Regions from separate parts of the Paeniglutamicibacter psychrophenolicus genome, predicted to be linked through region 1. Evidence: predicted binding sites of a transcription regulator. Region 1 holds the regulator's gene; each other region holds the start of a gene.
The links. Region 1 encodes LexA, which represses DNA repair genes until DNA is damaged. Its sites were predicted from a motif close to TCGAACANNTGTTCGA; they were not measured.
Positions count from the first base shown of each region.

Region 1 (5,205 bases):
CCGCGGACGGGCCCGGCTCGGCGCTGGGCAAGGAAGTGGTGCGGCTGCGGCAATGGGCCGAGCAGACCGACACCGGGGACCGCGACGACATCACCCCGGGTGTCAGCGACAAGGCCTGGCGCCAGGTTTCGGTCAGCGCGATGGACTGCCTGGGATCCCAAAAATGCCCCATGGCCTCCGAATGCTTCAGCGAACTGGCCCGTGCCCGCGCGGCCAACGCCGACGTCGTGATCACCAACCATGCGATGCTGGCCGTCTCGGCCTTCGAGGGACTGGCCGTGCTGCCGGACTTCGACACCGTCATCATCGACGAGGCCCACGAGCTGCAGGACCGCGTGACCTCCTCGGTGACCCGGCCCCTGTCGGTGGCCATGGTCCAGACCGCCGCCTCGGCGGCGCGCAAGCACTGCTCGGTCAGCGTTGACTCGCTGAACCAGGGTGCCAAGGCGCTGCAGCGCGCCCTGGAGGGCGTCCCCACCGGGCTCATGGCCCGCGGGTTGAACGAGGACCAGCAGGCGGCGATCAACCAGATCGCCGAGGCAGCACGCGTGGTGCTGTCCGATTCAAAGCCCGAGGCCAACGCCCCCGCCGACGGCGGACGCCAGATGGCCCGCTCGCAGGTCATGTACCTGGTGGAGCAGTGCAGCAAGATGCTTGAAATGACCGAGGAGCGGGAAGTCATCTGGGCCTCGCGCCCCGGGCACTTCAGCCCGGGGGAGGGCTACGTCCAACCCGACGAGTCCAGCCAGCCGACGCTGAATGTCGCCCCGCTCTCGGTCGCCGGCAAGTTGCGCGAGGGGCTCTTTGACGGCCGCACGGTGATCCTCACCAGCGCAACCCTGGCCATCGGTGCCGCCTTCGAACCCGTGGCGGGCACCCTCGGGCTCGTGGGCGAGGGGGCGCCGACCTGGAACGGTGTGGACGTGGGAAGCCCCTTCGACTATCCCAGGCAAGGCATCTTGTACGTTGCCAAGCACCTGCCCAAGCCCGGGCGCCAGATGTCCCAGGAAACCCTGTCCGAGATCGAGGACCTGATCAAGGCCTCCGGTGGCGGGGCGCTGGCGCTGTTCACCTCGCGCCGCGCCGCGGAGGAAGCCGCGGAGATCCTGCGGGCACGCCTGGACATCCCGATCCTGTGCCAGGGCGAATCCAGCATGAAGGCCCTGGTGGACCAGTTCTCCGCCGAACCCGACACCTGCCTCTTTGGCACGATGACGCTCTGGCAGGGCGTGGACGTGCCGGGCAACGCCTGCCGGCTGGTCATCATCGACAAGATCCCGTTCCCGCGGCCCGATGACCCGCTGTCCTCGGCCCGCAGCCGCGACGTGGCCAAGCACGGCGGCAACGGCTTCATGGCAGTGGCCGCGAGCCACGCCGCGGTGCGCCTGGCCCAGGGCGCGGGTCGACTGATCCGTTCGGTCAACGACAAGGGCGTGGTGGCAGTGCTGGACTCGCGCCTGGCCACCGAGCGCTACGGCACGTTCCTGCGTGCCTCGCTGCCACCCCTGTGGGCCACGCCCGACAAGGCGACGGTGATTTCCGCGCTCGAGCGCCTGAGCGAAGGCTAGAAAATCCTGGCCCGTGGGATCACGGGAAACACCTGAGGACCGGTCATTTGACCGGTCCTCAGGTGTTTGCGGGGGATGTGTGTTGGTGCGGGCCTAGACCGAACGCATGACCGATACGACCTTGCCCATGACGGTTGCGGCGTCACCGAGGATGGGTTCGTAGCGGGAGTTCTGCGGCAGCAGCCAGGTGTGCCCGTCGCGCTGCCGGAAGGTCTTCACCGTGGCTTCGTCCTCGAGCAGGGCCGCGACGATGTCGCCGTTGTTGGCGGTCTGCTGGCGGCGGACCACCACCCAGTCGCCGTCGCAAATGGCGGCGTCGATCATCGAGTCCCCGCTGACCTTCAGCATGAAGAGCTCGCCGTGTCCCACCAGTTGGCGCGGCAGGGCGAAGACGTCCTCGACCGCCTGGTCGGCCAGGATCGGACCGCCGGCGGCAATGCGCCCCACCAGGGGCACCATGGCGGTGTCCGCGGAGGTGGTCAGCTCCGAGACGCTCATCCCGTTGGCAGCCTTCAGGTCTGCCTGGCCCTCCACCACTTCGAGCTTGCTCTCGCTCTTGAGCTGCAGGGGAAGCAGGATCTCCATGGCCCGCGGACGGCGCGGGTCCCGGCGGATGTAGCCGAGCTTCTCGAGCTGGCTGAGCTGGTGGGTCACGCTTGAAAGGCTCGCCAGTCCCACGGCGTCCCCGATTTCCCGCATCGATGGCGGGTAGCCATTGGTGCTCACGGACCGCTGGATGGTCTCAAGAACCTTCTTCTGACGGATGGTCAGGCTCTTCGCGTCGCGTCGAGGGGTTCGTTGTTCGGTAGTCATTGTCAGTGCCTCATCCCGATCGTCGCCGGTTGCCCGCGCGTGCCGCAAATTGTCGGTGTGGACTGATGTAGTCAATACATCGCTCCACAACCCCCATCTTAGTAGACAAAGACACTACTTTCAAAGATTTGTTCGAACTGATCTGGACACGTGTCGTCCAAAGGTGCTAGAAATAAGATGCGCACTACGAACACACGTTCGAAAGATGCGTTCGAATAACCGTCATCTGTTCGAATGGGCCACCGGGCCTGTCCGGCAAATGAATACAGAGGAAAGGCAAAGACATGGCAAACACTGCTTTCTCGGCCCCGCTCCACCTTGTAATATCCGAGGACTACACCCCGGCGCCGCAATCCGCACTGGCTTCGCAGCCCGCGCTGGCGCCCCTGCGACTCACGCGCCGCGGAAAATTCGTGCTGATTGCACTTCCCATCTTCCTGGTCAGCGCGGCGGTGCTCATGCTCCTGGGCCTGTTCCAGTCCCCGGCCAACGCCTCGGACGACACCCCGCTGGGCGTGGAGGCCGTCACCGTCACCGTCATCGAGGGCGACACCTTGTGGGGGATTGCCCGGGAGTTCGCCCCGCAGCTCGAGCCCCGCGAAGCCGTTCGGCGGATCGGCGACATGAACAACCTCAACAGCTCCGTGCTGCACCCGGGTGCCGAACTCTTCGTCCCCACCGGAAGCTAGGGCCAATGCCCTTGGGCGCGCAGATCGATGCCGCGCCCGATCATTGCTAACCGTTTATTACCCGTGGCACCGGTGAAGATTCCAAGGTCACCGCGCCGCCGCCGTAGACTTGAGCCGTGAATGAACGGCTAAATCGCCTGGCAAATCTGCCCCTGCGAGAGAATCTTCAAGGTCTTGAACCTTACGGCGCACCCCAAATCGACGTACCCATCCAGTTGAACGTCAACGAAAACACCCATCCGCTTCCCGCGGAAGTGCACCGGGCCATCGTCGAAGAAGTCTCCGCAGCAGCCGTGGGACTGAACCGCTACCCGGACCGCGAGTTCACCGAATTGCGCGAACGCCTCGCCGCCTACCTGGGCCACGGACTGGACGCCGACAACGTCTGGGCGGCCAACGGATCCAACGAGGTCCTCCAGCAGATCCTGCAGGCCTTCGGCGGGCCCGGGCGCACGGTGATGGGTTTCCCTCCCACCTACTCGATGTACCCGCTGCTGGCCTCCGGGACCGACACCACCTACCTGGCCGGCGTCCGCTCGGCGGACTACGGGCTTTCGGCCATCGACGCCGCGGCGCAGGTCCGCGAGGCCGCGCCGAACATTGTCATCCTGTGCTCGCCGAACAACCCGACCGGCACCGCGCTGGGCCTGGATGTCGTCGAGGCCGTCTACGAGGCGGGCAAGGCCAGCAACGCCATCGTGATCGTCGACGAGGCGTACGCGGAATTCGCCCACACCGGGACGCTTTCGGCGCTTTCCCTGCTGCCGGGCCGCGAACGCCTCATCGTTTCGCGGACCATGTCCAAGGCGTTCGCCCTGGCCGGCGCCCGTCTCGGCTACCTGGCCGCAGCTCCGGAGGTCGCCGACGCGATCCGCCTGGTGCGGCTGCCGTACCACCTCTCGGCTGTCACGCAGGCAACGGCGAATGCCGCACTCAAGCACGCGGACATCCTGCTGGCCAACGTGGAGGCCATCAAGGTCCAGCGAGACCGCATCGTCAACGAGCTCACCCGGATGGGGCTGCACCCCGCCTCCAGCGATTCCAACTTCGTGTTCTTCGGGGGAGTCAAGGACACCAAGGCCATCTGGAACGGGCTGCTCGAGGCCGGGGTGATCATCCGCGACGTGGGGATTCCCGGCCACCTGCGGGTCACCGCGGGCACCGAGGACGAAACCACCGCCTTCCTTGTCCGCCTCGAGGAACTGCTCGATCAGGGTCCTCACACGCTCTCAAGCTAAACTTGGGGTAGGTGGCAATGGTGCCGGACGACGGGCCTTGGCCCTTCTTCCGATAGTGCATCGGTGTTCCGCCGCCCCACATCCTCGTCTCACCGCCTGATCTAAAGGAATGTGCATGTCTGCCGAAAAACTCACGGGTCGTCGCGCTCGCCTCGAACGCATCACCAGCGAGTCCTCCGTCTTTGTCGAACTCGATCTGGACGGCACCGGCCGCTCCGAAATCAGCACCGGCGTACCGTTCTACGACCACATGCTGACGGCACTGTCGAAGCATTCGCTCATCGACCTCACCGTGCGTGCCACCGGCGACATCGACATCGATGTGCACCACACCGTCGAGGACACCGCGATCACCATCGGCGAGGTGCTGCGCACCGCGCTGGGCAGCAAGGCAGGCATCCGCCGCTTCGGCACCGCCTACGCGCCGCTGGACGAGGCCCTGGCCCGCGCCGTGGTCGACATCTCCGGGCGCCCCTACCTGGTCCACGGCGGCGAGCCGGCCGGCCAGGAATACCACCTGATCGGTGGGCACTTCACCGGTTCGATGACCCGCCACGTGTTCGAGTCGCTGACCTTCCACGCGCAGATCTGCGCCCACATCGAGGTCATCTCGGGCCGCGACCCGCACCACATCGTCGAGGCCCAGTTCAAGGCCCTGGCCCGCGCGCTGCGCGAGGCCGTGGAAATCGACCCCCGCATCGGCGACGCCATCCCGTCCACCAAGGGTGCGCTGTAGATGGCGGCCAAGACCGTCACGGTCCTGGACTACGGGTCCGGCAATGTCCGTTCCGCCGTCCGGGCACTTGAGGCTGCCGGAGCGCAGGTCAAGCTCTCGGCCAAGCCCGAGGACATCCTCGAATGCGACGGGCTTTTCGTTCCAGGCGTCGGCGCGTTTGC
Region 1 is NZ_JAGIOE010000001.1:3,800,561-3,805,765, reverse strand. Features, by position in the region: gene JOF46_RS17255 (ATP-dependent DNA helicase) at 1-1,568, shown strand, start outside; gene lexA (transcriptional repressor LexA) at 1,662-2,381, opposite strand; gene JOF46_RS17245 (LysM peptidoglycan-binding domain-containing protein) at 2,666-3,070, shown strand; gene JOF46_RS17240 (histidinol-phosphate transaminase) at 3,187-4,308, shown strand; gene hisB (imidazoleglycerol-phosphate dehydratase HisB) at 4,424-5,044, shown strand; gene hisH (imidazole glycerol phosphate synthase subunit HisH) at 5,045-5,205, shown strand, end outside.

Region 2 (5,205 bases), 710 kb from region 1:
CCAGGCCGAGCAGGACGGGAAGGGGACGTACGACTTCGACCCCCTGCTGGCGGGCATCGCACCCTACCTGGACCAAAGCGACCTGGCCCTGTGCAACCTGGAAACCCCGGTTGCGGCCCCGAACGGGCCGTACGGCGGCTACCCGATGTTCAACGTTCCTTCGCAGATCATCCCGGCCTTGAAGAAGGTCGGCTATGACGGCTGCACCACCGCCAGCAACCATTCCATGGACGCCGGCGTTGCAGGGGTCAAGCGGACCCTGGACGCGCTGGAGGCGGCCGGGATGGTTTCCACCGGCTCCTACCGCAGCAAGGCCGAGGCCCAAAGTCCGCTGCTGGTTCCGGTGGGCAGCGCCAAGGTCGCGGTCATCGCCGGCACCTACTCGCTGAACGGGATGAAGGAAGATGCGCCGTGGCGGGTCGACGACATCGAGAAGGCCTCGCTGCTGGCCCGGGCCAAGGCGGCACGCGCGGCCGGGGCGGACATCGTGCTCGCCGCGATCCACGACGGTGCAGAATACACCAGCACCCCCACCGCCTCCCAGCTGGCGCTGTACCGTTCGCTGGCGGCCAGCGGCGAGTTCGACTTCATCTACTCCCACCACACCCACTCGGTGCTGCCCATCGAAAAGCACCAGGGCACCTGGATCGTGTACGGGCTGGGCAACTCCGTGGCCAAGCACGCAACCAAGACCGCGCTGAACAAGGAGGGGCTCACGGTGAAAATGCAGTTCGTGCGCACCGGGGACACCTGGAAACCCGGAGACCTGGTGTGGGCACCGCACATCATGAAACCATCCCCGTTGCGCTGGTGCGCGCTGCCAGCCAAGGCTTCGGCCCCGTGCACCACCGAGGCCAAGGATGCCGCCTCGCTCCAACGCACCACCGACACCGTGAACTCCATGAACGCCAAGGCCAACGGCGCGAAAATGTGGACCCTGGGCAGCCGCTGACCGGCATTCGGGAACCCGGGCGTGTCACGAAAATATTCCCACGGGGTGCGACGGGTTTATTCTGAGCTGTCCACGTACTTCATCGCGGTGCGCGCGGCATGCATGATCAGTTCCACGAGACTAGAAAGTGATCCACCTTGGCGCCACGAATTGGAGTCCTTGCCCTGCAAGGGGATGTACGCGAACACCTGGAAGCACTCGAATCACTCGGTGCCCTTGCGCTGCCGGTGAAAACACCGGGCGGGTTGGCGGACCTGGACGGCCTGGTCATTCCCGGCGGGGAGTCAACGGTGATCGACAAGCTAGCCCGCATGTACGGGGTGGCCGAGGCTCTCAAGGCCAGGATCGCAGACGGTTTCCCGGTCTATGGATCGTGCGCCGGAATGATCCTCTTGGCCGATACCATTGCCGACCCGACCACCAACATGAAGGGTGAACCCCAGCAAAGCTTCGGGGGAATCGATATGGTGGTGAAGCGCAATGCCTTCGGGCGACAGGTCGACTCGTTCGAGGTCGACCTTGCGATCAAGGGACTGAACACTCTTCCCAGCCAGGACCCGGGCCGTGCCACCGAGCCGGTCCGCGCGGCATTCATCCGCGCACCCTGGGTGGAAAGCGTGGGGGAGTCCGTAGAGGTACTGGCCACCATCCCCGCCGAAAACACGCCCTTGGGCATGGACGGGACAAGGGTGGCTAGAATTGTTGCAGTACGTTCTGGAAAATTATTGGCGACTTCCTTCCACCCCGAGGTGGCCGGGGAGCGCCGGATCCATGAACTTTTCATTCAAATGATCAGAGGAGACGCGTAAGCATGTCCGGCCACTCCAAATGGGCAACCACGAAACACAAGAAGGCAATCCTCGACAGCAGGCGCGCCAAGGCGTTCGCCAAGCTGATCAAGAACATCGAGGTTGCGGCGCGCGCAGGCGGCGCCGACATGGCCGGAAACCCGGCCCTCGAGGTCGCTGTCTCCAAGGCCAAGAAGACCTCGGTGCCCAACGACAACATCGACCGCGCGGTCAAGCGCGGTGCCGGCTTGACCGGCGAGGTCGTCGACTACACCGAGATCATCTACGAGGCACGCGGACCGCAGGGCTCGGCCCTGCTGATCGAGTGCCTGACCGACAACAAGAACCGTGCGGCTTCCGAGGTGCGCCTGGGCATCACCCGCAACGGCGGCACCGTCGCGGACCCCGGCTCGGTCGCATACCTGTTCTCCCGCCGGGGAGTCGTCGGCCTGCCGAAGAAGGACCTGACCGAGGACGACCTGCTCATGGCCGTGCTTGATGCAGGGGCCGACGAGGTCAAGGAATCCGGGGACAGCTTCGAGATCCATTCGGAGCCAACCGACCTGCGTGCGGTTGTTGCCGCACTCGAGGAAGCCGGCATCGAATACGAAACCGACGAAGTCGAATTCGTGCCCTCGATGCAGGTCCAGCTTGATGCAGCAGCTGCCCGCAAGTTCCTGAAGCTTGCCGACGCGCTCGAGGAGCTGGACGACGTGCAGAACGTCTACTCCAACGCGGACATCAGCGCCGAGGTCATGGCAGAACTCGAAGAGGACTAGCCACCACATGCCCTTGCGAGTGGTGGGCGTCGACCCCGGACTGACCCGTTGCGGCCTGGCCGTGGTCGACGTCGAACCCAACCGCCGGGCCACGCTCATCGATGTCTCGGTGGTGGGGACCCCGCCCGGGACCCCGCTGGACCAGCGACTGCTGGCCATCGCCGACGGCATCGATGCGTGGCTCGATGAGCACAAACCCGACGTTGTTGCCCTGGAGCGGGTCTTCAGCCAACTGAACGTCAGCACGGTGATGGGCACCGCGCAGGCCTCGGGCGTGGTGATCGTTGCCGCTGCCCGCCGGAACATCCCGGTGGCGTTGCACACCCCCACCGAGGTCAAGGCCGCGGTGACTGGCTCGGGAACGGCCAACAAGCTGGCCGTGGGCAAGATGGTCGCCAAGATCCTGCGCCTGGACGCCCCGCCATCCCCGGCCGACGCCGCCGACGCCGCGGCGCTGGCCATCACCCACGGCTGGCGCGGCGCCGCGTTCGGTGCCGCCGGGGCCGCAGCCTCGGCCTCCGCCCCGCGGCCCGCGGGCGGTTCCTCGGGGTTGACCCCCGCCCAGCGCGCCTGGATAGCCGCCGAGGCCAAGGCCCGGGCGGTCAAGGCGCGCTAGGGACCGCAGGGAACCTGCCCCTGACGTCCTGCGCTGCCTGCATCCGCGGGTGTACGCCAAGGAACCTGTAAGCTGTTCGTAGATATATTCGTATGGCATGCGTGTTTCGGGTACCACCGGCGCGGCCCGGCACCACGGAGGAACACCCCAATGATCAGTACGCTGCGAGGAGTGCCTCAACAGGTCAACCTGAACAACGCGGTCATCGAGGTCGGCGGCTTCGGCATGCTGATCCAGGCAACCCCGCAGACGCTGTCCACCTTGCAGGTGGGCCGCGAAGCACTCGTGCACACCTCCATGGTGGTGCGCGAGGACTCCATGACGCTCTTCGGATTCGCCTCCGGGGACGAACGCGAGGTCTTCGAGGTCCTCACCGGGGTCTCGGGCATCGGGCCGCGCACCGGCCTGGCCATCCTGTCGGTGCACACCCCGGAGGAAGTCCGCATCGCCGCCAGCACCAAGGACACCAAGGCCTTCACCAAGGTCTCGGGCATCGGGCCCAAGGGAGCCCAGCGCATCGTGCTCGAGCTCAACGGAAAGCTTGTCCCCACCGGAGCACCGGTTCCTGCCGGAAGCCCCGCGGCGCCTACCTGGGAACCCCAGGTCCTCGAGGCCCTCACCGGCCTGGGCTGGACCGAGAAGGACGCCAACAAGGCGCTGGAAGCCCTGGCCAAGAACGACCCGGAAATCGTTGCCACCGGCAGCGTCCCGGAAATCCTGCGGGCGGTGCTGCGTTCCCTGGGGCGCGGGAACCGGCCCGGAAACTAGGAGTACGACATGACAGAAACCGGCGAGCTGACCAACGCGGGACCCGAGCCCGAGGAACGCGTGCTCGAGGCCGCCCTGCGGCCCAAGAACCTGGACGACTTCGTCGGCCAGCACCGGGTGCGCCAACAGCTCTCGCTGGTGCTCGAGGCCTCCAAGATCCGCGAGCGGACCGCCGACCACGTCCTGCTCTCGGGCCCTCCGGGCCTGGGCAAGACCACGCTGTCGATGATCATCGCCGCCGAAATGAACGCGCCGCTGCGCATCAGCTCCGGTCCCGCGATCCAGCATGCCGGGGACCTGGCCGCGATCCTCTCCTCACTCACCGAGGGCGAGGTGCTCTTCCTGGACGAGATCCACCGGATGAGCCGCCCGGCCGAGGAAATGCTGTACATGGCCATGGAGGACTTCCGTGTCGACATCATCGTCGGCAAGGGCGCAGGGGCCACCGCCATTCCGCTGGAACTTCCCCCCTTCACCCTGGTCGGGGCCACCACGCGCGCCGGGCTGCTGCCGGGCCCGCTGCGCGACAGGTTCGGGTTCACCGGGCACCTGGAGTTCTACAGCGTCGAGGAACTCGAATTGGTGCTGCGCCGTTCGGCCATGATGCTCTCCCTGAAGGTCAACTCCGCGGCCTTCAGCGAAATCGCCTCGCGTTCGCGCGGCACCCCCCGCATCGCCAACCGGCTGCTGCGCCGCGTGCGCGACTGGGCACTGGTGAACCGCCTTGAAAGCATCGACGCGCGTGCAGCCTCCGCGGCCCTGGACATGTACGAGGTCGACGTCCGCGGACTGGACCGGCTGGACCGCGCTGTGCTGCACGCACTGTGCACCAAGTTCGGCGGGGGACCGGTGGGCCTGTCCACCCTGGCCATTGCCGTGGGGGAGGAACCCGAGACCGTGGAGACCGTCGCCGAACCGTTCCTGGTCCGCGAGGGCCTGCTGGGACGCACCCCGCGCGGCCGGATCGCCACCGCGGAGGCCTGGAACCACCTGGGGCTTCGCATGCCGGCCGATGCCATCTTTGCGGGTCGGTCCGGTCTTGGGCTTGACGACGAAGAAGCGGAATAGCCGGGCGGGCACCCGCCCTGGCGGCACGCCGGAACATTCCAAGGACATTCGCAGGCCAAAACTGCGTTGTGGTCGGGGTTTGGGCAGGATCTCCCTATAGTATGGATAGGCCCACCGGCTGCGCGATTGCGATTGTGCGCGCCGTTGACAATGACTTAGGAACAGGTATCCACACGTGACCGAATACGTTTTGGCCCAAGCCGCTACCGGCGAAAAGGCCCCATTCGACCCGAC
Region 2 is NZ_JAGIOE010000001.1:3,086,781-3,091,985, reverse strand. Features, by position in the region: gene JOF46_RS13995 (CapA family protein) at 1-952, shown strand, start outside; gene pdxT (pyridoxal 5'-phosphate synthase glutaminase subunit PdxT) at 1,090-1,761, shown strand; gene JOF46_RS13985 (YebC/PmpR family DNA-binding transcriptional regulator) at 1,764-2,519, shown strand; gene ruvC (crossover junction endodeoxyribonuclease RuvC) at 2,527-3,135, shown strand; gene ruvA (Holliday junction branch migration protein RuvA) at 3,286-3,903, shown strand; gene ruvB (Holliday junction branch migration DNA helicase RuvB) at 3,913-4,971, shown strand; gene yajC (preprotein translocase subunit YajC) at 5,147-5,205, shown strand, end outside.
Region 2: ruvA (Holliday junction branch migration protein RuvA) is a predicted target of LexA. The motif match lies at 3,212-3,227, and genes of this name have one in related genera.

Region 3 (5,205 bases), 1.1 Mb from region 1:
TCTCCAGGGCGATCTTCCCGGTGATGAACGGCTTGAGGTCGATCTTGCCGCTGCCGACCAGTTCGATGACCTCGGCGTGGTCGCGCACGTAGGCGATGGTGCCGCGCACGTCGATTTCCTTGAGCACGATCTTCTGCATGTCCACGCTCGCCGGGTGGCCCCAGATGGAGACATTGACCAGCACGCCGGTGGGCTTGAGCGCATCGAGCAGCGTGTCGAGCACCGCGTTGACCCCGGCGCATTCAAAGGCCACGTCTGCCCCGAGGCCGTTGGTGATCTCCAGGACCCGGGCCTTGACGTCCTCGGTGCTGGGATCCAGCACGTGGTCGGCGACCCCGCTGTCGCGGGCCTTGTCCTTGCGCGCGGCCGAGAGCTCGCTGACGATCACCGTTACGCCCATGCCCTTGAGCACCGATGCGGTCAGCAGGCCGATGGGGCCGGCGCCGCCCACGAGCGCGACCTGGCCCTGGTGCACGCCGCTGCGGACCACCGCGTGGTGCCCCACCGACAGCGGCTCGATCAGCGCCGCCTCGTCCAGCGGGATGTCCCCGATGGGGTGGACCCACCGCGCGTCGACGACGATCTTCTCGCCCAGTCCCCCGCCGCCGCCGGCCAACCCGATGAAGCCCATCTTGGTGCACAGGTGGTAGTTTCCCGCCTGGCAGGAGGCGCACTGCCCGCAGGTGAAGTACGGCTCGACCACTACGTTCTGCCCCACGGCCAGGTCCATGACGCCCTCGCCCAGCGCCGTGATCGTTCCGGAGAATTCATGCCCCAGGGTCACCGGGGCTTCTTCGTGGGTCAGCGGATGCGGGTGGCCCGGGGACGGGATGAAGATCGGGCCTTCGAGGTACTCGTGCAGGTCGGTGCCGCAGATGCCGCACCATGCGACATCTATGGCCACCGCCCCCGGGCGCAGCTCGGGCTCCGGGATCTCTTCGATGCGGATGTCTTTTTTTGCATAGAAACGTGCAGCTTTCACGGCGAATCCTCTCTCGAACGACCGGACGCGGGGACACGCGCCCGTACGGGCACCACGCAGGCGAAATGGATTGTCCGTGCATGGAATCCGTTCGTTCTCGACGCTACATCCGGGCTACGTCCGGTGGCTAGATCGAGCCGAGGAGCTTTCGATGGACAGCAGGGAGGAAGATCGATGCAAGCCCAACGTTGCGGTGGAGTCGAGCGTCGAGGAAGTGCACGAGAGCGCTAGTGACTCGAATAGTTGATGGTCATGATCGCTACGACTGCACGCGCATCGCTGTCGGGAGTCGTTTGGTAGTGGTTGTTGCATTGGTAATTGATTCGTCCGGCTCCTGAAACCTCATAGTGATGTGTGCGGGACCAACTCACGCCCATCGGTTTTCCTGCCGAACCCCAGAGCAAGGAGATGGACGCGATCGCAGCGGGTGCCCCTGGAGTTTGGGCCACGTGGTTCCAGAATTGCCTGACCCCAGTGATGCCAACGCATTTTACCAGTTCGTCCCATTCCTGCTCGAATTTTCGATGAACCAGAATCCGATATCGAGGTCCTTCATCCGGACGGCCGCCGGGTGAGCGAGCCGGCACGAACGGCATTGCAGTTATCCCGGTGTCGGCATTGAATCCCGGCCATTACTTCAGCGCCTTAAGCGCTCCCCGGATCACCGTTCCCGAATACTGACGCATCCGCGCCAGCAGGACACGACCCATCTCCCCCCGTGGGGGTTGGTCGTGTCCTGCTGCTCTTGAATTGGGTGGATCTTTCCGCGGGGCCATCAGCCGCCCGGTGGCGCCCCGCCTGGCGGGTGCTCCCCGAGCGTCCGGCCCGAAGGAAGCATGGTTTTCATGCCCGGAAGGGGCGGTGCTTTCGAAATATAGGTGTGGTTGCTGGGTGTGGTGATGTTGAAGCTGTGCCGATCCCCGGGAGTTGGATGTTCGTCCCAGTCAGGTGCTTCCTTGGTCTGGTTGCAACTGAAGCAGCGACCCGAGGAATTGTCCTCGGTGGTTTTTCCGTTCTTCCGGACCTGCACCACATGGTCGATGTCGCGGATCTTTCCGTTGCAATAGGGGGTGCGGCAATATTGGTCACGCACCTTGATGAGCTTCTTCAGGTTTCCGCCAAAGCGCCGCGCCCTGGATTCCATTGCCACCAGCTGCCCGGTCCGGCTTTCAACAAACAGGCCCCTGACCCAGATCGCCAGTTCGTCGTCGGGCCCTGCCGCAACCATTTTCCTGGCTCGGTTCGCGCTGATAAATCCGTAGCCCGGTATCAGCACGGGCTCGTTGCTCTCCCCGGTCAAAACGGCGGCGTCCATCACCAGCAGAATTTCAAGCGGGACGCCTCCGGCGACTTTGAGCCCGGTCATGAGCTCGTAGAAGGCGTCGGCCTGGATCTGCCCGGCACTTCGTTCTTCCCCGGGTTCCCTTTGGGCCTTTTCCGCTTCTCCGGCAAGCACTTGAAGAACGGCAATCCCCAGGGATAACGGCAGTGTCCCGCTGATCATGACCTCGTGGGCGTTGATCTGGTAACCACCGATGCAGCGGTTTTTCCAGGCTTTCGCCTCGAGATCCTCCTCGGTCTTGGGCTCCAGGATCTTCGCCCAGTAGGCAACGATGTCAGCCAGCTTTGCCGTTCCCTGCTCGAAGCAGTTGTGCGTTTCTTCCCAGAGCAACCTGTCGACCAATTGCCGGTTGGCGAGTTCCAGGTTCCTGGTTCCACTGATCACGATCTGGGCCTGTGCCCAAGTCACCTTGCCGTCCCGCAGTCCCTGCCTGGTCAAGGGCAGGTCCGCCCCCATCATCCTAGAGCTGTTCATGAAGTGGGTCCCGCCCTTTGGCGAGATGCGCATGGCCAGCGCGACTTCCTTGGAAGCTCCCCAACCCGGGTTCTTTTCGCGGAGGTTGCGCTTTTTCCGGGCGGCCGACAGGGAATCTTCGTAGGCCACGGCGTGGTCGGCCTGTTGCGCGAAGATCGCGCTCTTCGCGGCCTCCATCGCGGCGATGTTTTCCACGGTGTCGAAGTGATCGGAGGGGATGTCCATGCGGTTCAGGCCGGAAGCCACGCACCGGATTCCGGCGGCGCCGTTGCTGGCAACATATTCTGCAACCACCGCATCCAAGTCGACACCTTGGGCTTTGAGGTCCGCATATCCCAGTCCAGTGCCGGAACCACCCGCGGTTCCGGCTGCAAGAGGACTGTCCGATGACTTCCTGGCCATATCACCAGTATAGAACGATTGCCCGAAATAGAAAACAGTTGTTTCAAATTATTCGTATAAATATTCTACCCAGTGACGCCAGGTGCCGAGTCTCCACAGCGGCGGACGCTACCTGCGCCCGGTGAAGTGCTCCATGGACTTGTAGACCCCGAACACGCGCCCGGCGACGACGTCCCAGGCGGCAATCGGCAGCACCCCGCGCAGCGCGGTGCTCAGCTTCACGGTCCAGGGCATCATCAGCATCGGCTGCCCGTCCTTCATGGCCCTCCAGACCCGCTCGGTCACCGGCCACGGTTCCAGCAGCGGGGTCAGCAGCGGACCGCGGGCGCCTTCGAACATGCCGGTCTTGATGTAGGAGGGGCAGAAGGTGGTCACCTTGATGTGCTTGTGTCCGGCCTGGGCCAGTTCCAGGCGCAGCGAGTCGGACCAGCCGATGACCGCCCACTTGGACGAGGAGTAGACGCTCATCCTGGGGTTGGCCAGCAGTCCGGCGGCCGAGGCCACGTTCACGATCCGGCTGGTGCGCCCGCGGGAAATCATGGAGGGCAGGAACTCGCGGGTGATGTGCATCAGCGCCAGGGTGTTGATGTTCATGGTCGCGGCGATGTCGGAGCGCTGGTCGTGTTCCCAGAAGTACTTGCCGCGCACGATGCCGGCGTTGTTGATGAGGATGTCCGGGGCCCCGACGCCGGCGCGCACCTCCTCGGCGGCCTCCTCGATGGATTCAAGCCTGGACACATCCACCACCATCGTGTGGATCTCGCTGCCGCCGGTGCGCAGCTCGACGGCGGTGTGTTCAAGCTCCGCCGCGTTGATGTCCCAGAGAATCACGTGGCTGGCCCGGTCGCGCACGGCAAGCTGGGCATACATCTTGCCCATGCCCATGGCCGCCCCGGTGATGAGCACGGTCGATCCGGCCAGTGTGTCGATGGTGGGGCTCATGGCTTCTCCTTGGTTGGTGACGCATTCTTGGGCGTGGGGATGAGTTTTCCGGGGTTCATGATGCCCGACGGGTCAAGGGTTTCCTTGATGCCGGCCAGCACCGCGATGCCCAGGGCACCGATTTCCGCTTCCATGTAGGGTGCGTGGTCGGTGCCCACCGCATGGTGGTGGGTGATGGTGGCCCGGGCCGCGACGATGGCCTCGGAGGCGGCCTTCTTGACGCGGGCGTTTTGCGCCGGCCCGTCCTGCTCCAGCCCGGCCAGGAACGTGAAGTAGATCGAGGCCCCGTCCGGGTAGACGTGGGAGATGTGGGTCTGCACGTACCCGGTTCCCCCGCCTTCGGCCAGTGCCTCGAGGATGGCGCCGCGCACCGCGGCGTAGGTGGCTTCGAGCCTGGTCCAGGTCGCGGCGGTTTCCAGGGTCTCGACCAGCACGCCGCGGGTCAGCAGTTCGTCGCGCAGGTAGGGTCCGGAGAAGCGCCCGCGCTCCCAGGCCCGTGCCGGCAGGGGTCCGACGTAGATCCCTCCGGCGGCGCGCAGGATCCGTGCGCTGCGCCGCTTGCGGGCGGCGGTTTCGCCCTTGGCTCCCTCCCAGACGAACAAGGCCAGCGCCGGTGTGCGCTGGCCGCGCAGCCCGAGGTACCTGGCCATGGCGGCGGTCTTGGGGCCGCCGAGCTTGAAGGTGGCGGCACTCTGATCGGTGTCGCTGAGCCTGCAGACATGCGGCATGTCCCCGCGGACGCCCTCGTGGCGCAGCCGGCGCAGGGCAGCGGCCCCGGCGGCGAAGGATTCGAAGGACCAGGCGCCGTGGCTCCTGGATTCGGGCAGCGGCTGGATCAGCATCGTGGCGGAGGTGATGACCCCCAGGGTGCCCTCGGATCCCACGACGGTATCCAGGAGCTTCGGGCCGGCGGCGGTACCCGGTGCCGTCGAACCGACGTCGAGGGGCCCGGCGGGGGTTTCCAGGTGGACGGCCTTGACCAAGTTGTCGGAGCGGCCGTACCCGGTGGAGGCCTGGCCGGCGGAGCGCGTGGCGACGTAGCCGCCCAGGGTTGCCTCCTGGT
Region 3 is NZ_JAGIOE010000001.1:2,715,430-2,720,634, reverse strand. Features, by position in the region: gene JOF46_RS12300 (2,3-butanediol dehydrogenase) at 1-982, opposite strand, end outside; gene JOF46_RS12295 (DUF222 domain-containing protein) at 1,758-3,023, opposite strand; gene JOF46_RS12290 (SDR family oxidoreductase) at 3,309-4,142, opposite strand; gene JOF46_RS12285 (FAD-binding oxidoreductase) at 4,139-5,205, opposite strand, start outside.
Region 3: JOF46_RS12295 (DUF222 domain-containing protein) is a predicted target of LexA. The motif match lies at 3,253-3,268, and genes of this name have one in related genera.